3 regions of the Kitasatospora sp. NPDC101155 genome follow, and region 1 is predicted to be linked to each of the others. Evidence: riboswitches for the same ligand, from Rfam matches in the RefSeq annotation. Region 1 holds a riboswitch; each other region holds the start of a gene.
The links. A riboswitch is a leader RNA that binds a small molecule or an ion and turns the genes downstream of it on or off. The one in region 1 is predicted to bind thiamine pyrophosphate.
Positions count from the first base shown of each region.

Region 2: another riboswitch for thiamine pyrophosphate. It lies ahead of ACIRYZ_RS01670 (purine-cytosine permease family protein); the one in region 1 lies ahead of thiO (glycine oxidase ThiO).
Region 3: another riboswitch for thiamine pyrophosphate. It lies ahead of ACIRYZ_RS37115 (cold-shock protein); the one in region 1 lies ahead of thiO (glycine oxidase ThiO).

Region 1 is NZ_JBIWPN010000003.1:167,940-175,189, forward strand. Features, by position in the region: gene pknB (Stk1 family PASTA domain-containing Ser/Thr kinase) at 1-460, opposite strand, end outside; gene ACIRYZ_RS05480 (thiazole synthase) at 561-1,358, opposite strand; gene thiS (sulfur carrier protein ThiS) at 1,362-1,571, opposite strand; gene thiO (glycine oxidase ThiO) at 1,568-2,743, opposite strand; TPP riboswitch at 2,747-2,859, opposite strand; gene ACIRYZ_RS05495 (NAD(P)/FAD-dependent oxidoreductase) at 2,988-4,190, shown strand; gene ACIRYZ_RS05500 (Rv2175c family DNA-binding protein) at 4,224-4,589, shown strand; gene thiE (thiamine phosphate synthase) at 4,589-5,242, shown strand; gene ACIRYZ_RS05510 (polyprenyl synthetase family protein) at 5,268-6,374, opposite strand; gene metF (methylenetetrahydrofolate reductase [NAD(P)H]) at 6,548-7,250, shown strand, end outside.
Region 2 is NZ_JBIWPN010000001.1:341,133-348,382, reverse strand. Features, by position in the region: gene ACIRYZ_RS01690 (FAD-binding oxidoreductase) at 1-22, opposite strand, end outside; gene ACIRYZ_RS01685 (MFS transporter) at 145-1,347, opposite strand; tRNA gene ACIRYZ_RS01680 (tRNA-Ser) at 1,512-1,599, opposite strand; gene ACIRYZ_RS01675 (S1C family serine protease) at 1,663-3,342, opposite strand; TPP riboswitch at 3,786-3,934, shown strand; gene ACIRYZ_RS01670 (purine-cytosine permease family protein) at 3,927-5,339, shown strand; gene ACIRYZ_RS01665 (glycerophosphodiester phosphodiesterase) at 5,419-6,243, shown strand; gene ACIRYZ_RS01660 (ATP-binding protein) at 6,632-7,069, shown strand; gene ACIRYZ_RS01655 (DUF5926 family protein) at 7,201-7,250, shown strand, end outside.
Region 3 is NZ_JBIWPN010000043.1:54,598-61,847, reverse strand. Features, by position in the region: gene ACIRYZ_RS37125 (hypothetical protein) at 384-647, shown strand; gene ACIRYZ_RS37120 (hypothetical protein) at 717-1,028, shown strand; TPP riboswitch at 1,694-1,828, shown strand; gene ACIRYZ_RS37115 (cold-shock protein) at 1,876-2,079, shown strand; gene ACIRYZ_RS37110 (hypothetical protein) at 2,759-3,034, shown strand; gene ACIRYZ_RS37105 (hypothetical protein) at 3,313-3,609, shown strand; gene ACIRYZ_RS37100 (ribose-phosphate diphosphokinase) at 3,654-4,592, shown strand; gene ACIRYZ_RS37095 (CapA family protein) at 4,900-5,277, opposite strand; gene ACIRYZ_RS37090 (archease) at 5,304-5,711, opposite strand; gene ACIRYZ_RS37085 (hypothetical protein) at 5,768-6,028, shown strand; partial or broken gene ACIRYZ_RS37080 (uridine monophosphate kinase) at 6,084-6,809, shown strand; gene ACIRYZ_RS37075 (site-2 protease family protein) at 6,930-7,250, shown strand, end outside.

The DNA.
Region 1 (7,250 bases):
TGACCAGGCCGCTCTCGGTGATCAGCACGTTCTCCGGCTTGACGTCCCGGTGGACCAGCCCGGCCCGGTGGGCGGCGCCGAGGGCGGCGAGCACCGGCTCCAGGACGTCCAGCGCGGCCCGCACCGACAGGGCGCCGCGGTCACGCAGCAGGTCGCGCAGGGTACGGCCGGGAACGTACTCCATGGCGAGGAAAACGTTTCCGCCGTCCGCGCCCTGGTCGAAGACGTTGACCACATTGGGGTGGGTGAGCTTGGCGACCGCCTTGGCCTCGCGGATGAAGCGGGCGGTGAAGCCCTCGTCCCCGGCCAGCTGGGGGTGCATCACCTTGAGGGCGACCACCCGGTCCAGCCGGGTGTCGGTGCCCCGGTACACGGTGGACATCCCGCCGGTCGCGATGCGCTGCTCGACCCGGTACCTGTTGTCGAGCAGGGTACCGATCAGGGGGTCGTGCAAAGCCATGTCCACCCGGGGGAGTCTAGTGGTGAAGCCGCGCGCCGGGCCCGGAGGACACCTCCTCCGGGCCCGGTTGTGCCCGGCTTGTGACACGGGACACCCGGTCTCAGAAGGCGGGCCGCTCCCGGGTGTCCAGGGCGGCGCGGCCGGCCATCGCGGAGGAGGCCTCGGCGTGGAAACGGCGCGGGATGCGGCCGGCCCGGTGGGCGAGCCGGCCGGCCTCGGCGGCGTGCCGCATCGCCTCGGCCATCAGCACCGGGTCCTGAGCGCGCGTCACCGCGGAGGCGAGCATCACCGCCGCGCAGCCCAGCTCCATCGCCAGCGCGACGTCGGAGGCGGTGCCGGCGCCCGCGTCCAGGATCACCGGGACGCCCGCGCTCTCCACGATCAGCTGGAAGTTGTGCGGGTTGCGGATGCCCAGGCCGGAGCCGATCGGCGAGCCCAGCGGCATGATCGCCGCGCAGCCGACGTCCTCCAGCTTGCGCGCCAGCACCGGGTCGTCGTTGGTGTACGGGAGCACGGTGAAGCCGTCGTCGACCAGGGTCTCGGCGGCGTCCAGCAGCTCGATCGGGTCGGGCAGCAGGGTGCGCTCGTCGGCGATCACCTCCAGCTTCACCCAGTCGGTGCTGAGCGCCTCGCGGGCCAGCCGGGCGGTCAGCACGGCCTCGCCGGCGGTGAAGCAACCGGCCGTGTTGGGCAGCACCCGGATGCCGTTGCGGGTCAGCACGTCCAGGACGGAGCCCTGGGTGGTGGCGTCGACCCGGCGCATGGCCACCGTGGTCAGCTCGGTGCCGGAGGCGAGCAACGCGCGCTCCAGGACCTCCAGGCTGGGCGCGCCGCCGGTGCCCATGATGAGCCGGGAGGAGAAGGTCGTCCCGGCGATGGTGAGAAGGTCGTCGGCCATGGCTCAGCCTCCCTGGACAGCGGTGAGGATCTCGACCCGGTCGCCGGTGTTCAGCGGCGTGTCGGACCACGAACTACGGGGCACCACAGCCTCGTTGACGGCTGCGGCGACGCCCGTGTTGGCCTTGCTGACGGTGGCCACCAGCTCGGCGAGGGTCGTGGCGGCGGGCGTCCGGCGGGGCTCGCCGTTGACGGTCAGGGCGATCTCGGTCATGCGGAGGCCTTCGTGGTGGAGTGGTCGGGGGAGAACCGGGCGGGCGTGAACGGCGCCGCGAGGTCCGGGACTTCGCCGGTCGCCAGGTACTCGGCGACCAGGTCGGCGGTCACCGGGGTGAGCAGCACGCCGTTGCGGTAGTGGCCGGTGGCGGCGACCAGTCCGGGCAGCGAAGTCGGGCCCAGCAGCGGGGCGTTGTCCGGCGAGCCGGGGCGCAGCCCGGCGGAGGTCTCCACCAGCGGGAGTTCGGTGATGCCGGGGACCAACTCGTGGGCGTCACGGAGGAGTTCGTACACCCCGCCGGCGGTGACGGTGGTGTCGTAGCCCTGCTCCTCGGTGGTCGCGCCGATCACCAGCTCGCCGTTCTCGCGCGGCACCAGGTACAGGTGCTGCCCGCGCACGACCGCGCGGACGTTGCGGGAGAGGAACGGCCGGTGGGCGTCCGGGATGCGGAGCCGCAGCACCTGTCCCTTCACCGGGCGGATCGCGGGCAGCACGCCCTCGGGCAGGCCGGGCAGCCGGTGGCTGTGCGGGCCGGCGGCGAGCACGATCTGATCGGCGGTCACCGTCTCCCCGGTGCTGAGCCGGGCGCCGACCGCGCGGCCGTCCTCGACGAGCAGCTCGACGGCCTCGGCGCGCCGACCGACGACGCCCGCGCGCTCACCGGCCAGCAGCAGTGCGGTGAGCAGCCGCCGGGGATCCACCTGGTGGTCGTTCGCGACGTGCAGGCCGCCGCGCACACCGGGGGCCAGCATCGGCTCCAGCCTGCGGGCCTCCCGGCCGGTCAGCCAGCTCGACTCCAGACCGAGCCGCTGGTGGAAGGCGTGCAGTTCGCGCAGTTCCTCGCGGTCGTCGGAGTCCAGTGCGACGGCGATCGTGCCGCACCGGCGGTAGCCGGTGTCCTCGCCGCCGCTCGCCTCGGTGAGTTCGGCGGCGAAGGCCGCGTACCGCTCGTTCGAGGCCATGCCGAGGCGCAGCAGCGGCTCCTCGCCGTACTGCAGCTCGGTGACCGGGGCGAGCATCCCGGCCGCGACCGCGGCCGCCCCGCCGCCGGGGGAGGGGTCGACCACGACCACGTTCCCCAGCCCGCGCTGCGCGGCGCGCCACGCGACGGCGAGGCCGACGATGCCCCCGCCGATCACCAGCACGTCGGCGCGGTCGCCTGATGGCAAGCGTGACAAAGCTGCTCTTCTCCCTTCGCCGGTATGACCCGGATCAGGTTCGGACGGTCGCGGGCCGTGCCAGCCCGCCTCTCAGCCCGGTACGCCGGGCTCCCGTGTGGTGCACCCACCTTAACGCCGGGGGTCGGCCCGGCCGAAGGGCCGTGTGAGGGGTGGGACGGGTGAGCAGGATGGTTGCCGCCGGGCCCGCCCGAAGGGCGGACGGCCGCCGGGTGCCGCCGCGGCGCTGAGTACAGTGACGGGCGTGGCAGAGCTGAGCGGAACGGATCAGGTGGTCGTCGTCGGGGCCGGGCTGGCCGGGGCGCAGTGCGCCCTGAAGCTGCGGCAGGGCGGCTGGCGGGGGCGGATCACCCTGGTCGGCGAGGAGCCGCACGCGCCGTACGACCGGCCGCCGCTCTCCAAGGACGTGCTGCTCGGCAAGGCCGACGCCACCACCCTGGACATCGACTACGGGCAGCTCGGCATCGAGCTGCTCACCGGTCGTCGCGCCACCGGCCTCACCCCGGGCGTGCTGCACACCGACGGCGGCGACCTCCCGTACGACTCGCTGGTGATCGCCACCGGCGCCACTCCGCGCGCCCTGCCCGGCGCCGAGCGCGCCCACCTGCTGCACACCCTGGACGACGCCCTGGCGCTGCGCGCGCTGCTGCGCCCCGGGCTGCGGCTGGTCCTGGTCGGCGCGGGCTGGATCGGCGCCGAGGTGTCCACCGCCGCGCGGCAGGCCGGCTGCGAGGTGACCGTGGTGGAGGCCGGCCCGGCGCCGGTGCCGGGCGCGCTGCCGACCGGGGTCGGCTCGGCGATGGCCGCCTGGTACGCCGAGGCCGGGGTCGAGCTGCGCTGCGGGGTCGGCGTCGCCGCCGTCGAGCCGGGCGCGGTGCTGCTGGCGGACGGCTCGCACCTGCCCGCCGACGAGGTGGTGGTCGGCGTCGGCGCCCGGCCCGCGACCGGCTGGCTGGCCGGCTCGGGCGTCGAGCTGGACGCGGCCGGGGCGGTCCTGGTGGACGAGCGGCTGCGCACCAGCCTGCCCGGGGTCTTCGCGGCCGGGGACTGCGTCAGCTACCCGTCGGCCCGCTCCGGTGCCCGACTGGCCGTGCAGCACTGGGACCACGCGCTGCAGTCCGGCGAGGCCGCGGCCGCCGCCGTGCTGGGGGCGGACGCGCCGTACGACCCGGTGCCGTACTTCTGGTCCGAGCAGTTCGGCCGGATGGTCCAGTACGCCGGCCGGCACGCCGAGGGCGACGAGCTGCTGTGGCGCGGCAGCCCGCAGGACGCGGCCTGGTCGGTGCTCTGGCTGCGTGACGGGGTGCCGAGCGCGCTGCTGGCGGTGGACCGGCCGCGCGACCTGACCCAGGGGCGGAAGCTGATCGAGCGCGGGGCGGTGCTGGACCCGGCCCTCGCCGCGGACCCCTCGGTGCCGCTCAAGGGGGCCACCGCTTAGCGCCGGACGGCGCGGAGGTGGCAGTCTGGTGGCGTGAGCGAGATCGAAAGCAAGATTGAAGCCCTGGTCCCCGAGTGGATGTACCTCCCCGACATCTCGGAGCAGTGGGGTGTGCTGGTCACCGAGGTCCGCGACATGGTCAAGAAGCGTGAGCTGATCGCGCTCCGCCGCGGCCCCAACAAGTCGCTGCAGGTTCCTGCGGCGTTCATCGACGGCCCGGGGCTGGTCAAGCACCTGTCCGGCACCCTGAACCTGCTGCGCGACTGCGGGTACAACGACGTGGAGATCCTGGAGTGGCTCTTCACCGAGGACCCGTCGCTGCCCGGCAGCCCGATCCAGGCGCTGCGGGAGAACCGCGGCACCGAGGTCAAGCGTCGCGCCCAGGCGATGCTGATCTGATGGCGGCGGACACGCTGCGTGCCCGCCTGGCCGACGCCCGGCTCTACCTGTGCACCGACGCCCGCCGCGAGCAGGGCGACCTCGCCGAGTTCCTGGACGCGGCGCTGGCCGGCGGCGTGGACATCGTCCAGCTCCGCGACAAGGGCCTGGAGGCCAAGCAGGAGCTGGCGGCCCTGGAGGTCTTCGCCGACGCCTGCCGCCGCCACGGCAAGCTGCTGGCCGTCAACGACCGCGCCGACGTCGCCCACGCGGCCCGGCCGGACGTGCTGCACCTCGGCCAGGACGACCTGCCGGTGCCGGCCGCCCGGGCGATCCTCGGTGAGGACGTGCTGATCGGACGGTCCTGCCACGCCGAGTCCGAGGTGGACGCGGCGGTCGCCGAGCCGGGCGTGGACTACTTCTGCACCGGCCCGGTCTGGCCGACCCCGACCAAGCCGGGCCGCCCGGCGCCGGGCCTCGGCCTGGTGTCGTACGCGGCGAAGCAGTCGACCGACCAGCCGTGGTTCGCGATCGGCGGGATCGACCTCGGCAACCTGGACGAGGTGCTGGCCGCCGGGGCCCGCCGGATCGTCGTGGTCCGGGCCATCACCGCGGCGCAGGACCCGCAGGCGGCCGCCGCCGAGCTGTCCCGCCGGGTGCGCGCGGCGCTCTGACCGCCTCCGGGGCCGTCGCCGTCCGTCAGTACTTGCGGACGGTGGCGGCCTCGGCCAGCGCCAGCAGCACCGTACGGGCCCGCTCGTCGGCGAGCGGCGCCGCCTCCAGCGCGGCCAGCGACTGCCGCATCAGCTCCTCGATCCGGCGCTCCACCAGCTCGGGCGCGCCGCTGCGGGCGACCAGCTCGCGCAGCTCGACGACCTCCTCGGCGGCCAGGTCCGGTGCGCCGAGCCGGGCGTCCAGGTGCCGGGCGTCGGCGGGCGGCAGGGCGCGCATCGCGTGCGCGACCAGCAGGGTGCGCTTGCCCTCGCGCAGGTCGTCCCCGGCCGGCTTGCCGGTGACGGCCGGGTCCCCGAAGACCCCGAGCAGGTCGTCCCGCAGCTGGAAGGCCTCGCCCAGCGGCAGCCCGAACGCCCCGAACGCCTCGACCAGCTCCGGTCCGGCCCCGGCGAGCAGGGCGCCGACCTGCAGCGGTCGCTCGATCGTGTACTTCGCCGACTTGTAGTGCAGGACGGTCTGCGCGCGGTCCAGCGCGCCCTCGTCGGTCGAGTCGCCGGCAACCGGCTCCAGCACGTCCAGGTACTGGCCGACCATGACCTCGGTGCGCATCAGGTCGAACACCGGCTTGGCGGCCAGCACGGCGGCCGGGTCCAGTCCGGAGCGCAGGAACAGCTCGTCGCACCAGATCAGCAGCAGGTCGCCGAGCAGCACCGCGGCCGAGGTGCCGTACTGCTCGCGGTCGCCGCGCCAGCCGCTGTCCCGGTGCAGGGCCTCGAAGCGGCGGTGGACGGAGGGCAGGCCGCGGCGGGTGTCGCTGCGGTCCATCAGGTCGTCGTGCACCAGGGCGCTGGCCTGCAGCAGCTCCAGCGCGGCCGCCGCGTTGGCGATCCCCTCACCGGCGGCCGGGCCGCCGGCGCCGCGCCAGCCCCAGTAGCAGAAGGCCGGGCGCAGCCGCTTGCCGCCGTCCAGCAGGAAGTCGCGCAGCGCGTCGGAGGCGGGTACCAGCTGCGGCGAGATCTTGCCGAGCAGCGCGGACTGACCGTCCATGAACGCGGCGAGGGCGGCGTTGACGCGCGTGCGGACGTCCTCCACGTCAATGGGGTTGGCCGGCCGGTTGCTGGACGAGGTCACGATGATGCTCCGCTGGTTCGCTGGGGTGCAGCAAGCGTAGCGGGGGAGCCGGGAACGGGCGTGCGAGCGGGATCCCGGGGGCGCCCGGGAGGCAAGCGCAGGGGGTCCACCTATTGTCCCGCATCGTGGGATCGAGTTGCCCGGCCCCTTCGACCGCCGGATAACCTGCCAGCATGGCACTCGGCATCGCTTCCACGAGACCGGATCGCGCGCAGACGGTCCGCGAGCTCCTGGCGGCCGGAAAGCGCTCCTTCTCCTTCGAGTTCATGCCGCCCCGCAGCGAGGTCGGCGAGCAGAAGCTCTGGGACGCCATCCGCCGGCTCGAACCGCTGGACCCCAACTTCGTCTGCATGACGTACGGCGCCGGCGGCTCCTCCCGCGAGCGCACCGTCAACATGGTCGGCCGGATCGCCACCGAGACCACGCTCACGCCGGTCGCCCACCTGACCGCGGTGGACCACTCGGTCGCCGAGCTGCGCAACATCATCGGCCAGTACGCCGACCAGGGGGTGCGGAACATCCTCGCGGTCCGCGGCGACCCGCCCGGCGACCCGATGGGCGACTGGATCCGGCACCCGGACGGTGTCACCTACGCGTACGAGCTGGTGGAGCTGATCAAGGGCATCGGCGACTTCTGCGTCGGAGTCGCGGCCTCGCCGAACCGGCACCCGCGCTCGGACGACTGGGACGAGGACATCCGGCACTTCGTCGCGAAGATCCGCTCCGGCGCGGACTACGCGATCACCCAGATGTTCTTCGAGGTGGACGACTACCTGCGCTTCCGCGACCGGGTGACCGCCGCGGGCTGCGAGACGCCGATCATCCCGGAGATCATGCCGGTGACCAACGCCAAGCAGCTGGAGCGCTTCCCGCAGC
Region 2 (7,250 bases), on a different contig from region 1:
GTCGGTCCGTCAGATCACTCATCGCCGCCTCCGCTCGCCGCCCGACCGCCCCCACCTCCGCACTCTGCCCGGCGGGGAGGGGGCGGGCAAGTGGGCCTCGGGGAGCGCCGGGCGCCTCCGGACGGGACCGAACACGTCCCCGGGTCACGCCCGGCGGAAAGTCCGGGTCACCAGAGCGACCGAGCCCACCGCCCCCGAGGCGACGGCACACACGAGCATGGTCACGGCCGCACCCCCACGGTCGGCAAGCAGGCCGAGCAGTCCGTTGGCCAGCACCAGCGCGAGGCTCTGCACCAGCGTCAACAGCGCCTGCACCCGGGAGAGATGGGACGCCGGAGCGCCACCCAGCACCAGCGGCCCGAGGTGGCAGGCGAACAGCCCGGAGCCGAGGCCGGTCACCGTACCGCCCGCCACCGCCACCGCCGGCCCCGGGGACAGCGCCAGCAGCGCGATGCCGACCGAGGCCGTGCAGAGCCCGGCCGCTGCCCCGACCCCCGCCCGGGGCAGCGCGCCGCGCCAGGCGACCAGGCTCGCCACCGCGAGCACCCCGGCCGCCTGTCCGCCGGCCACCAGTCCGGCCGTCCCCGCCGTCCAGCCGTGCGCCCGGGCGAGCAGCGGCCCGAGCAGCGACACCACCGGCAGCAGTCCCGCGGCTGCGGCCCCGGTGAGCAGCAGCGCGGCCCGCAGCAGCGGGTCGCGCAGGGCGAGCCGGACCCCGGACGCCGCCTCGCGCAGCAGCCCGCTCGGTGCGGCCGGCCCGGCGTCCTCCCGGGGCCGGACCCTCAGCAGGACCAGCAGGACGACCCCGAAGCTCACCGCGTCCGCGACCGCGGCGCCGGCGAACCCCCCGACGGTGACCAGCAGGCCGCCGAGCGGCGCCCCGAGCAGGGCGGCGCTCTGCCCGCCGGCCTGCCGCAGCGCGAGCGCCCGGGGCAGCCCATCGACGGGCACCAGGCGGCGCGGCATCGATCCGCTCGCCGGCAGGTAGAACGCGTCGACCGTCCCGATCACGCCCGCCGCCGCGACCAGCAGCCAGAGCGGCGTACCCCGGCCGCCCACCGCGACCGCCAACGCGGCCGTCGCGACCAGCATCACCGCGTCCCCGGCGAGCATCACCCGACGGGCGCCGAACCGGTCCGCGACCGCACCACCCAGCAGGACCAGCACGGTGCGCGGGACGGTGATCGCCGTCAGGACCAACCCGGCCGCCCCACCGCCGTGCGCGGAGGCGGCCCAGCCGAGAGCGAAGTACAGCGCGGCATCACCCAGCAGCCCGGCCTGGGCGCCGGCCAGCCAGAGCAGGTACGGACCGGGCAGCGGCGCCCGCGCGGTGGTGGCGGTGGTCATGCCGGGGGACGCTAGGACCCTCGACCTGGTCGAGGGCAAGCACGGCCCACCGGCGAAGCACCGGCTTCAGGGACGACCCCGGCCGCCGGACCGCTCCGGAAAACACCGAGGGCGGGTGCCGAGTGGGCTCGGCACCCGCCCTGAGCAGGTGGTTCTCCTACCAGCGGAGAGCGTGGGATTCGAACCCACGGTGACGGGTCACGCCACGACAGTTTTCAAGACTGTTCCCTTAGGCCGCTCGGGCAGCTCTCCAGGCGGAGGTCAGCCTAACGGGTCCGGCGGGCTTCGGCGCACACGATTCCGCGCTCCCGAGGGTCACTGGTCGCCGTCGCGCTGACCGAGGGTGACCTTGGTGGTGTACGTCTGACCGTTGCGGGTGTACTCGACGTCCACCGTCTCGCCCGGCTTGTGCGTCCAGATCCGGCTGACCAGGGCGGGGCCGTTCTCGATCGGCGCGCCGCCGAGCTTGGTGATCACGTCGCCCGGCTTGAGGCCGGCCTTGTCGGCCGCGCCGCCGGGGGTGACGGCCGGCTGGCCCTGGATGTCGCGGGTCTGGATCTGCGCGCCGTCGCCCTTGTAGTCGTCGTTGCGCAGCACGTCGAGCTTGGCGTAGACCGGCTTGCCGGTCTTGATCAGGGTGTCAGCGACCCACTTGGCCTGGTTGATCGGGATGGCGAAGCCCAGGCCGATGCTGCCGGCCCGGCCGTTGGCGGAGGCGTTGGACTGGATCGCCGAGTTGATGCCCATCACCGCGCCGCTGGAGTCGAGCAGCGGGCCGCCGGAGTTGCCGGGGTTGATCGAGGCGTCGGTCTGCAGGGCGTTCATGTACGAGGCCTGCGCGCCGGTCTCGTCGCCCGAGGCGACCGGGCGGTCCTTGGCGCTGACGATGCCGCTGGTGACGGTGGACTCCAAGCCGTACGGCGCACCGATCGCGATCGTGGTGTCGCCGACGTTGACCTTGTCGGAGTCGGCCAGCGCCAGGGGCGCCAGCTTGCCCTTCGGCGGGTTGTCGATCTTGACCACGGCGACGTCGTAGCCGTCGGCGTGGCCCAGCACCGAGGCGCTGTAGGACGTGCCGTCGGCGAACTTGACGGTCAGTTTGCCGCCGTTGAGGGCTGGCGCGACCACGTGGTTGTTGGTGAGGATGTGGCCCTCGGTGTCGAAGACGAAGCCGGTGCCGGTGCCCGACTCGCTGCTGTTCTGCGCCTTGATGGTGACGACGCTGGGCAGCGCCTTCTGCGCGATGGCGGCGATCGAGCCGGGGACGGGCTCGTTCTTCTGGGTGTCGCTGGCCTGGACGGTGGTGCTGCGGTGGTCGTCGGCCGAACTGCTGCTGCTGACCTGGTTGGTGGCGACCACGCCGATCGCGCCGCCGGCCACACCGGCGACCAGCGCGACGGCCGCGAGGAGGGCCACCAGGCCGCCGCGCTTCTTGCGCGGGCCGCCGGGGCCGCCGGGGTGGTCGGCCGGGTAGCCGAGCGGGCCGCCGGGGTAGTCGGGGCCTCCGGGGCCGCCGGGGTAGTCGGGGCCTCCGGGGCCGCCGGGGTAGCCCGCACCGCCGGAGGTGGCGTCATGGGCGGCGCCCCAGCCGCCGACCGGCTGGCCGGCGCCGAACGGGTGGTGGCCGTGCGCGGCGGGCGCGGCGCCGTACGGCTCCTGCGCACCGGCGGCGGGCACGCCGTGGGAGGGGGTCGCGTACGGGTTGGCGGCCGGCGGCAGGGCCGGGGCCACCGGGGCCGCGGCTGCGGGCGCGGGCGCGACGGGCGGCGCGGGCGGCAGGACCGGCGGCGGGGCGTCGATGTAGCCGGTGACCGGGTCGACGGCGTGCTCCTCGGCGGCGGGCACCGCCGGGACCTCCGGCGCGGGGACCTTGGTGAAGGCCACGGTGGGCTTGTGACCGCCCTCGGCCGGGGCGGCCGCAGTCGGGGCGGCCTCGACCGGCTCGAGCCCGGCCTCCGGCGCGGTCTCCGGCTCCGGGACGCGGCTGAACGCCATCGTCGGCTTGTGCCCGCCGTCGCCCGCGGCGGCGGCCGACGCCGCGTCAGCGGCTTCCGGCGCGGCCTCGGGCTCGGGGACCCGGCTGAACGCCATCGTCGGCTTGTGGCCGCCCTGAGCGGTGCCGTCGGAAACGGGCCCAGCCGTCTCCTCGGGGCCCGCGGGCTGCTCCCCCTGCGGCCCGGTGGGCCCAACCTCGCGCTCGGTGCTCACGGACGACCTCCATAGCTGACAGAACCAAGGACCATAGTTTTTCGCACCGTCGATTCGATTGCCGTAAGGACCCCTCTGAAGAACTCATAAGAATCCTTAGCCGACACCGACGACGGCGATGACGGCGACGGTCGGGGAGCCCCCCTCCCTCCGCCCGGGCGTTCCGCGACGCGGACCGCACACCCCGTGGCCTTTGGCGTTCGTACCTGTGCCGGTTAGCCTGTCGCTCCAAACTGACACGCGGGAGCTTGGACCGACCAGGCTGAGAGTGCGCATGTCGACCGTACGCCAAGTAGGACACCGGCGAACCGTCGAGGGGGCGCTGACCGCCGGAACCTGTCCGGGTAATGCCGGCGTAGGGAGTATCGGCCATGCCGCCTGCTTCGCCATCCTCTTCTTCGAGCGCGCCCACGTCCAAGGATTTCCTTGATCGTCCCGCGGACGCGACCGCCCCCGGCACCGACGGGCGTGTCGAGGCGCCGCTGGTGCTGGACACCGAGCCGCCGCGCACCCTGCGCTTCCGGGACCACTTCGCGCTCTGGATGAACCTGGGCGTCAGCCTGATCGGCTTCTCCACCGCCGCCACCGTGCTCGGCGAGAAGGGCAGCGAGCTGTCGCTGGCCGCCGCGGTGACCGCGATCGTGGCCGGTACGGCGGTCGGCACCGCGATGCTCGGCGTGGCCGCGCTGATCGGCGCCCGGACCGGCGCCCCCGCGATGGCCAACCTGCGCGGGCTGTTCGGCACCCGGCTGTCCTACCTGCCGACCGTGCTGAACATCGTCCAGTGCATCGGCTGGGGCGTGTTCGAGCTGCTGACCATCTCGGCGGGCGCCCAGACCGTCGCCCACACCACCGGCTACCGCTGGCTGTTCGTGCTGGCCGCGGGCGCGCTGACCACCGCGCTGACGATCTGGCCGCTGGGCGCGATCGCGGTGCTGCGCCGCTTCGTGGCCGGGGCGGTCGCGGTCGCGATGGTGTACTTCACCGTCCAGTTGGGCCGTCAGGGCGTACCGGACCCGGGCGCGGGCAACTGGCACGGCTTCCTGGGCGCCACCGACGCGATGATCGCGGTGTCGATCTCCTTCGTCCCGATGGCCGCCGACTACACCCGGCACTCGCGCACCGCGGGCTCGTCCTTCTGGGGGAGCTTCTCCGGCTACACCGTCGCCCAGGTCTGGTGCTACGTGCTCGGCCTGATGGCGCTGCTGCAGTCCGACGGCGACCCGAGCCGGATCTTCGACTCCTTCCTCGGCGTCTGGGCCGGCTGGCTGTTCCTGCTGGTGCTGGTGCTGCGCGAGACCGACCAGTCCTTCGCCAACGTGTACTCGACCGCGATGTCGCTGCAGAACCTGCTGCCGCGGGTGGACCGCCGGGTGCTGAGCGGCGGGATCGGCGTGCTGACCACCGTGCTGGCACTGCGGATCGACAGGTTCACCGACACCTACAGCAACTTCCTCGGCCTGATCGGCTCGGTCTTCGTGCCGCTGCTCGCGGTGCTGGCGGTGGACTACTTCTTCGGGGCCGGCCGGCACGGCTGGGACCTCTCCGAGAAGGCGCCGTCCCGCTGGCTGATGCTGCTGCCGTGGGTGCTGGGCTTCGCGGTCTACCAGTTCATCGCGCCGACCGCGGTGGCCGGCTGGTGGACGGACTTCTGGACCTCGGCCCAGCGGGCCCTGCACTTCACCCCGCAGGAGTGGACCTCCGCCTCGCTGTTCGCCTTCCTGGTACCGGCCCTGGTCACCTGGGCGCTCACCCCGCTGACCCGGCGCGCCGCCCGCGCCTGAGGCACCGGGGGCGAAACCGGCCCCGCAGGTTGGGACCGTCTTCGCCCCCGCGTCACCTCCGCCGCCTATCGTTGGGCCCGTGACCAGCCCAGACCTGTCCCCGTCGGCGGCGCGCACCGCGCCCTCCGTCCAGGTGATCGCCCATCGCGGTTCCTCCCACGCCCTGCCCGAGCACACCTTTGCGGCCTACCGGCGCGCGCTCGACGAGGGCGCGGACGCCGTCGAGTGCGACGTCCGGGTGACGGCCGACGGCGAGCTGGTCTGCGTGCACGACCGCCGGATCGGCCGGGTCTCGAACGGCCAGGGCACCGTCTCCGCGATGACCCTCGCCGAGCTGGAGGCGTACGACTTCGGCGCCTGGAAGACCGGCCGCCCCAGCACCGACCCGGAGCTGCGCGGCGTGCTGCGGCTGGAGCGCCTGCTGGAGCTGGTGGTGGACTGCGGCCGCCCGGTGGACCTGGCGATCGAGACCAAGCACCCGGTGCGCTTCCGCGGCCGCGTCGAGGCCGAGCTGCTGCGGATGCTGGAGCGCTTCAAGATCGGCGCGACCCGGGAGGGCGACCGCCCGTCCGCCCGGATCATGAGCTTCTCCTCGATCGCGCTGAACCGGGTGGCCGCCGCCGCACCGGAGTACCAGCGGGTCTTCCTGATCGAACGGATGCTGCCACTGCTCGGCCAGCTGCGCCCGGGCAAGCCGCTGCCGGGCGGGGCGCGGATCGCCGGCCCGGGCATCGAGCTGGTCAAGGCCAAGCCGCAGCTGGTGCCCCAGCTGCGCGAGCTGGGGCACCAGGTGCACGTGTGGACGGTGGACGAGCCGGCCGACGTCGAACTCTGCCTGGAGCTCGGGGTGTCCGCGATCATCACCAACCGGCCCGCGGAGGTGCTGGCCCAGCTCGGGCGGTGACCGGCCGGCGGGCCGAAGGCCGTACCGCCTCAGCCTGATCACTCTGGTCGGCAGTCAAACCTTCCGCGCACGGTATTGCCGGAATTCTTGCGTTCGGGCGACGGAGGGTGAGCACGGAATGACCTCTCGTCGACCCTGAGTCGCGTTGCTCGAAATGGACTCGCGGGATCCTCCGGCAGTCGTTTCCGACGCATTACCAAGGGGCATCCATCCCTCGGCATACGCTGAAGGAGGTCCGGGGGTGGCGTTGATGGTGGCGCGCGAAGTGCCGACTTCATCGACCATGGCAGTGCCGCACGGCCCAGCGAGTGTCGGGGTCGTACGGCGCCGACTGCGTCGAGATCTGGGTGACCGGCAGATACCGGAACCGGTCATTGATGATGCCGTATTGATCCTTTCCGAACTGTTGAGCAACGCCTGTCGATACGCCCGTCCGCTCGGCCCGCTGCCGGCCCTCGGCCGCGGGGCCCGGGCCGAGGTGGTGAACCAACTGCTGGTCGGCGTCCCCTCCGGGACGCACCCCGCAGCGGGCGGCCGGGAGCACGACGACGGTACGGGCGAGCCGGGCGGCGGCGTGCTGGTCCGCTGGCAGATGCACGCCGACGGCGCGCTCACCCTGGAGGTCACCGACGGCGGCGCGACCACCCGGCCGCTGCCCGCCAGCCCTTCGCTGACCTCGCGGGGCGGTCGCGGCCTGAGCATCGTCGACCAGCTGGCCAGCGACTGGGGCGTGCGCGACGCGCCCGGCGAGGTGACGGTCTGGGCGGCGCTGCCCGCGCGGGCCCGGCACGCCCGGCGCACCGGCGGCGACGCGCGCAGCGCGTAGCCGCACGTCCGCGGGCACACGTCCGCGGGCACACGCCCGTACGACGCCCACCCCGGCGCGTTCCCGCGCGCCGGGGGAACGTCAGTAGGCTTCCCGGAGCAAAGGACCACCGTTCCCGGGAGAGCCGCACCATGGGCAAGAAGGCCGCCAAGAAGGCGCCGCAGCGCCAGTCCACCACCGC
Region 3 (7,250 bases), on a different contig from region 1:
TGGCCCTCAATTCACCCGTTGCCGACAAGGGATGCCGGTCGTATCCCGCCGGTGCCGCCGGCAGCGTGGCCACCTCGCCTGTGATCTCCATCCGGAACTCCCCGGTCGCGTCTGCCCAGACGTGGCCCCCGTCGGCGCATCAACGTCCACGGCCAGATGTACGATGACCACCCGCGGGCCGTGAGCGCCGACCGGGCCTGGCAGGGACACGGCGTACCGCTGGTCCAGCGCCATGGTTTCCCGGCCTCCTCGCGACGCCGCATCGCGGCTTCCAACCCCGACACGGTTCGCCTGCGACCGTGCTGCCATCCTTCCAGACCACCGTTCGGTCAGCCCGCCGGCGCTGCGGCCGGCAGGGGCTGTGTACGGCGACGATCGCGGCCGTGCCGGAGATTGTCGCCGCGCTCAAGACGCGGGAGTACACGCCGGTGACCGTGCCCGAGTTGTTTGCGCAGACCGGAGGCATGAGGCCGGGAGCGGCCTACTTCCACGATGTGCAGGACGGCCTGCTGGGGCGTTCAGGCGGAGTTGTCGACGGCGACGGCAGGTCAGCCGCCACTGGGCAGCGGGCGCGTCCGTTCACCTGGTACCCCGACTGGAGGAGGAGATGTTGCGGCTGCGTTCACATCCTTGTGAGGCTTACTTGACGCCAGCACGGCTCTCGGCAAGCGCGGAGCACACAGCGCAGGTCACGGTGGACGCGAGGAGTGAGCGCGATGCGGATGATGCTCAGGGTTCGCCCGGACATGCATGCTTGGAGAGAGGCACTGAACGAGACCGTTGAGAGCGGCAAGCTGCCGAAGGTCCTCGATTCGTTGCTGGACCGGCTCAAGCCGGAGGCCGTCTACTTCACCCCGTTGGAGGGCGGTCCCACCTGCATCGTCATCTTCGACATGCAGAACAGCTCGCAGATGCCCGCGATCGCGGGGCCGTTATTGCGAGACCTGGGCGCGAAGGTCGAGCTTTCACCGGTGATGACCCGCAACGACCTCCAGAAGGGCATCGCCCCCCTTCAACAGCAGGGCTGAACAGCGATAGGGCGGGCCGCGCCACCGCCTTCCGCGAGCTACCACCGGCTCCTGAACCCCGCCGAGCCCGTCACCGAGGAATTCGTGGCCGGACTCATCTCCAACCTGATGCACGGCCTGCGACCATAGGCAGGTGGGACTGCGGCGCTTGCGCAAGCCGTCCATCCGACACTGCCGGAAGTGCCACATCCAGCAATGGCGGCGCCAGACCCACACCGCACCGGCCCGGCCGTGCAGCCGTGGCAGGGCGAGCGGCTGCGGGTCGTGGACGAGGGCTTCTGGCTGATCGCCGCAGCCTGGCGCTCGGCCGGAGCGGTATCGACCGGCTCGTCCACCACGCCGAGGTCCACTCCCTCAATGGCGAGTCCTATCGCATGCGAGGCCGCGAACTCGGACACGTCCCCACCGACGACAACGACTGACACACACATCCAGCGAGACCACGGCTGGCCCACAACTGAACCGTCGAAACCGGCCCGCGAATTCAGGCTCTTCTGCCGACATCGGTCAGCCAGCCTGTCAGCGGCCGGCAGGAACTGGCCACTAACACCAGCCTGGTCACCCGGACAGCGATGGGGCCGTTCGGCCCTGGTGCCGGGCGGGGGCGAGAGTACCGTGGGAATTGGCCTGCAGGGCGAGCGAGGGAGTTCGACCGGATGGCCCCGGGCAATGGGCGGAGGCTCCGCGCGGGGCGGTTGTCGGCGGTCGGGCTGAGAGGCTGGAAGGTCCGTGAGACCGGAAGGCGACCTCCATCACCTGATCCGGACAATGCCGGCGAAGGGAGCCCACCTTGCAGGTTTCCGTCTGCCCGCACGGCACTGCTGCGAGGCGCGCGAAGGAGAAGCGCATGGCTACCGGCACCGTGAAATGGTTCAACGCCGAAAAGGGCTTCGGCTTCATCGAGCAGGACGGCGGCGGCCCCGACGTGTTCGCCCACTACTCGAACATCGACGCCCAGGGCTTCCGTGAACTCCAGGAGGGCCAGAAGGTGACCTTCGACGTCGTGCAGGGCCAGAAGGGCCCGCAGGCGGAGCACATCCGCCCCGCCTGACCTCCAGCACATGAGCGGGCGCCCCGCACGCACCCGTGTGCGGGGCGTCTTTGCGTCCCCGCACCCTCCTCGGTGGCCGCACCCGGAGATCCGCAAGGCCCGCCCCGAAGGGCGCGGGCCAAGTCCGGCTGTCGCTGCTCGCTCCACAAGGTCGGCGCTGGTCGTCATGTGTGCCCCAGGGCGAGCTGGCTTCGGCGTGGGTGTCCGTCCAGGCGGGGTGCTGGGGCCGATGGGCGACGCCGAGGCGAACGGGGGGCCTGACCCATTGAGGAAGTTCCATCGTGATTGGTGCAGGCCACCGGCCCTGGTGTGACGAGTCGTTGGGGGCTCGCGCGGCTCGTCACGGTGATCGTCGCGCGGAGATCATCCATTACCGCGCGACCTGGTGGTGCGTCAGCACCAGCAGGGCCCGTGCCCGGTGGACATGAGCGGGCTCCCTCCCGGAGCGGAAAGCTGTTCGCCTTCGAGCCTGCCCTGTTGTCCGTGTCGAAACCAGCCCCCGCACTGCCGGAGCCAGCCGCTCAACCGGCCCCGGCAACGTCGGGTGTGTGGCCGAAGCGCGGGACGTGTAAACGCTCGTTCCCGCCCGACCTGTCGGTATCGCTCCGCGCGCCGGGCGTCACCCCAGGGCCGTGCGGGTCCAAGGACTCCACGGACGTCAGCCCCACAGTGCGAAGCGATGGTCTTCAGCCGCCGCTCTGCCTCCGCCGTCGGCGACACCTGGGTGATCGCGTCGAGCGCGCCCTACCGGTCGCCGTTATCCCAGCACTCAAGGGCCGGCGCGGCCAGTCGGCCGGTCTCGGTGAGCTTCGCGGACGCCACCCCCGGCAGCGATCGCTCGTCCGGGGCGCCGTCCGAGGCCGGTTGCCCGGGCGGCTGGTCAGCGGGTGGCATGGTGCTCGGCCTCGGTGGCCTGGAGGCGAAAGGACTCCGTGCCGGTCTCGATCAGGATTGACGGCGGCCGTGAACAGCTGCGGGAGACCGCGGTGAGCGAGCGCCCGCACCGACACGCGTTCTCTGCGGCCGGAGCCCGCATGGCCAGGTTCACCGCCTCGGGTGGCGCATCGCCTCACCGACGGCGGTCATTCACGGGCAAAGCCGCCGCCCATCAGCGGCGGAAGAGAACAACGAAAGGGCCGGTCGGCCCACGAAGGTCGGGGCGTTCAGCCGCTGTCCGCGCCGGAACCGCCTGACAGGCTGGTCGAGTAGAGAACTCGCCGGGAGGTGGCGGCCGTGATCGCAGCACTGATCAGGAAGCTGGGCCGGTTCACGGCAGGCGCGACCCGGGCCGCGAGCCGACGGCCCAGAAAGCCGCGGCAGCGACCGGATCCCGCGCCCGAACCGCGGTCCTCCGCCGGTGGCCTCCCCGCCGCGGCGGGCGCCCCGGCGGCAGGCGGGGACGAGATGGAGCGGCTGCTCGCCGCCGCTCTGCTAGCCGGGCTGATCGCACCGGCGGAGTACCGGCGGGCGATGACCGTCCTGGCCCGCGCCGACGACGCCGGCCGACCGCTCGACGTACCGCTGTGGTGAGCCCGCATAGACGGCCGCCACAGCAGGGAACCCGGGAGGACGCGATGACGAACCCACGGATCCTGTCGGGCACGGCCCATCCCGCGCTCGGCGACGCCGTCTCGGAGGCACTCGGCACCGAGCCGGTCGCGTGCGAGGTGGAACGCTTTCCCGACGGCGAGTTGCAGCCCGTCGTCGGCCATGTCCGCGGCGAGGACGTGTACGTCGTCCAGCCCACCGGTCCCGACGTGAACGAGTACCTGATCGAACTCATGCTGCTCCTCGACGCATGCCGTCGCGCAGGCGCGCGCCGGGTCACCGGCGTCGTCCCGTACTTCGGCTACGCCCGCCAGGACCGCCGCACCCGAGCCGGGCAGTCGGTCGGCGCCCGCGTGGCGCTCGACGCCCTGACGGCCGCCGGTGCCGACCGGCTGGTCGTCGTCGACCCGCACACCCCGACCCTCGAAGCGATGAGCAGCATCCCCGTCGAGACGCTCAGCGCGGTGCCGCTGCTGGCCGCCGCGCTGGCCGAGGACACACCCGCAGCCGCCGTGGTGATCTCGCCCGACCTCGGCGCCGTCAAACTCGCCGAACACTACGGCGAGTTGCTCGGCCGGCCGGTCGCCGTCGTCCGCAAGACCCGCTTGTCCGGCAGCAAGGTACGGGCCGAGGAACTGGTCGGCGATGTCGCCGGCCGACCCACGGTGATCGTCGACGACATGATCAGCACCGGCGGCACCGTCAGGGCCGCCGTCAAAGTCCTGCTGGCCCAGGGCGCGGCACCGGACATCACCGTCGCCGCCACCCACCCCCTGTTCGTGGACCGCGCACCCGACCGGCTCGCCCAGCTCCCGATCAGCCGCCTCGTGATCGCCGACACCGTCCCCCCGCCCCACGCCCCCACGCTGCCCCGCCGCGTACGCACCGTGGCACCGCTGCTCGCCGAAGCCATCGCTCTGATGCACGGCGGCGAGCCGTTGGACACCCTTCTGATGCGCGGCTGACGCACGCCGCCCAACTCGTCGTTGCCCGGCAGGCCGACCACCACCGCCACCGAAGGTGCGGGGCTCGCTCGCTACCTGCGGCCAGGCCACTGCGGCTTCCGCTCCCCGCGGATCTCGAAGTCCATCGCACACCCTGAGCCGAGGTGTTGCGACGACCGTAGAACCCAAGGTCTGACCGGACGGGGCGCGGCGATGACTACCGTTCCGGTGGAGACGCTGACCGCGGCAGCGCTGCATGCCGACGCCCGGGCCGGTCCGGACACCGATGGCCGTGCTCAGCCGGGTTCAGCTGATCGTCTCCACGGCTTTACCGAGCGTCGCCATGACCGGCACCGACCGTGCGGACCCCGGCCCGCTCCAGCAGCGCGCGGGTGTCGGTGAGGGCGTCGAAGCCGTAGTCCAGGGCGTGGTTGTCGGCCAGTGTCACGCAGTCCACCCCCAGCTCGGCGAGCACGTCGGCGGCAACGGGAGGGGCGCGGAAGAAGAACCTCTTGTACGGGTTCGGCCAGCGGTTCCCCCGGTCGGAGATGCAGCACTCCAGGTTGAGCACGACGAGGTCGGCTTCCGCGAGTGCCTGCCGTACCTCGGCGGCGAACAGTGTCTGCGGCGTCCGCGAGCGCCGCAGCTGGTCGGCCACGCCGCGTCCGAGCATCGTGTCACCGGCCAGTGCCACCGTGAGTGCCATCCTTCCGCCCCGCTTGCCCATCGTGTTCAGACGTCGAGCGTCACCTGGCAGGTCCAGCCCCCGGGGCCGCCGGTCAGGTGGAGGCCGTGCAGCGAGACGGCCTTGGGCACCGCCCCGATCTGTTCGGCGGTGTCGGCGTCCGCCATCGTGAAGCGGACCGACACGGCCCGGCCGTCCCCCGTGTCACGGATCGTGTCCACCTCCGTGTCGAGGGGGATCTCGCCGTCGACGTCCATCCGGTAGATGACCTCCTCCAGGACGGACACCAGCAGATCCTCGTCGCTGTCCGCCGCGACCGCGCACACGCGCTCCCCGGCCGGCTGTGCCGCGGAGGTGTCGGCGAGGCCCTCGACCACCGCGTGCACCGCCTCGCGGATGCAGCCCTCCGCGGTCGGCGCCCACGCCTCCAGTCGCAGGTCCGCGGTGTGTGGCACGGCCCGATGACCGCTCCGTGTCCCCTGCTGCCCGGTCACCGACGACAACTCCCCTCATGCCCATCCGCAGCCGAACCTCCCCTTCCAGGCTCGTCCCGCGCACCAGTGCAGGCAATCCGTACCAGGTGCCGCAGGCGGACACGGCCACGAAGGTGCTCGGGGCAGGCCGTACCCTCCCCGGTAGCCCGCGCCAGGCGCCCGACCACCGGCTCTCGGGATCCGAAGCGGTGTTCCTGCACATCCCCCCGGAGCAGCTGGAGCACGTCTTCGACGCGCTCCCCAAGGATCTCCGGTCACTCGTCACCCCCGAGGCGTAGGAGTCCGGCGTAGGAGCGGGAGACGGCGGGCGCCACGGGCCGGTACCGGCGGGTCGTGGTGAAGCTCAGCGGTGAGGCCTTCACAGACGAAGCCGACTGGGGGACCGTTTCGGTCAGCCTCGTGCACCTCGCCGAGGAGATCCTCTCGGTGCACGAACTCGGCGTCCAGACCGCCGTCGTCCTCGGCGGCGGGAACTACTTCCGCGGCCGCGCGGCGGCGGCGTGGGGCATCGGCCGGACCGAGGGCGACACGATCGGCATGCTCGGCACCGTCATGAATGCGCTGCTGCTGCGCTGAGAACTCACCGCGCACCACGCCACCGACGTCCGGGTCATGACCGCGACCGACATGCCCTCCATCGCCGAACCCTTCATCCGGCTGCGTGCCCTGCGGCATCTGCGCCACGGGCTGATCGTGTTGCTCGCCGACGGCATCGGCCAGCCCTACGTCACCACCGACTACGCCGCCGTCCAGCGCGCCCTCGAACTGGAGCCCGACGCCCTGCTGCTCGCCAAGCACGGCGCGGACGGTGTCTACGACCACGACCCGCACACCCACCCCGGTACCGTCCGCTACACCAGCCTCAACCACCGGGACGCCCTCGCCCAGGGCGTGCGGGTGATGGACACGACCGCCCTGGTCCTCGCTGCCGAACACCGCCTGACCATGCACGTCTTCGACGCCGCCGCCACCGGTGCGATGCGCGCGATCTGCCAGGGCCGCGGCATCGGCACCCGCATCTCCGGTGGCGATCCGGCCGGGCAGCTCCCGACAGCATGAGGCGGCGGCCTTGGGGGTCCGGTAGCCCTGGCGGCAGGTCCGTACGGCCCTGTGCCTGCTCTCGCGGCGGGAGGACAGTGGAGGCTCGAAGGCCTTCGGCAAGCCCTGGGAGAGGTCAGGATGCACGGGTCCGTGCGGCTGGGCAGGATCTTCGGCATACCGCTGCGGATCCACTGGAGCGCGCCCGTCCTGATCGTGTTCCTCGGCGTCGGCCTGGCGGGGCAGACGCTCCCCGTGTGGGTCCCGGGCCGCTCCGCCGCCACCTACGGCTTCGCCGGCCTGGTCGGGGCGCTGCTGCTCACCGTGAGCCTGCTCCTGCACGAGACGGCCCACGCGGTCACCGCGCGCCGCGCGGGCATTCGCGTCGACGACATGACCGTCTTCGCGCTCGGCGGCGTCACCCGGATGGGACGTCCCCCGAGCCCACGGCTCCAGTTCGCC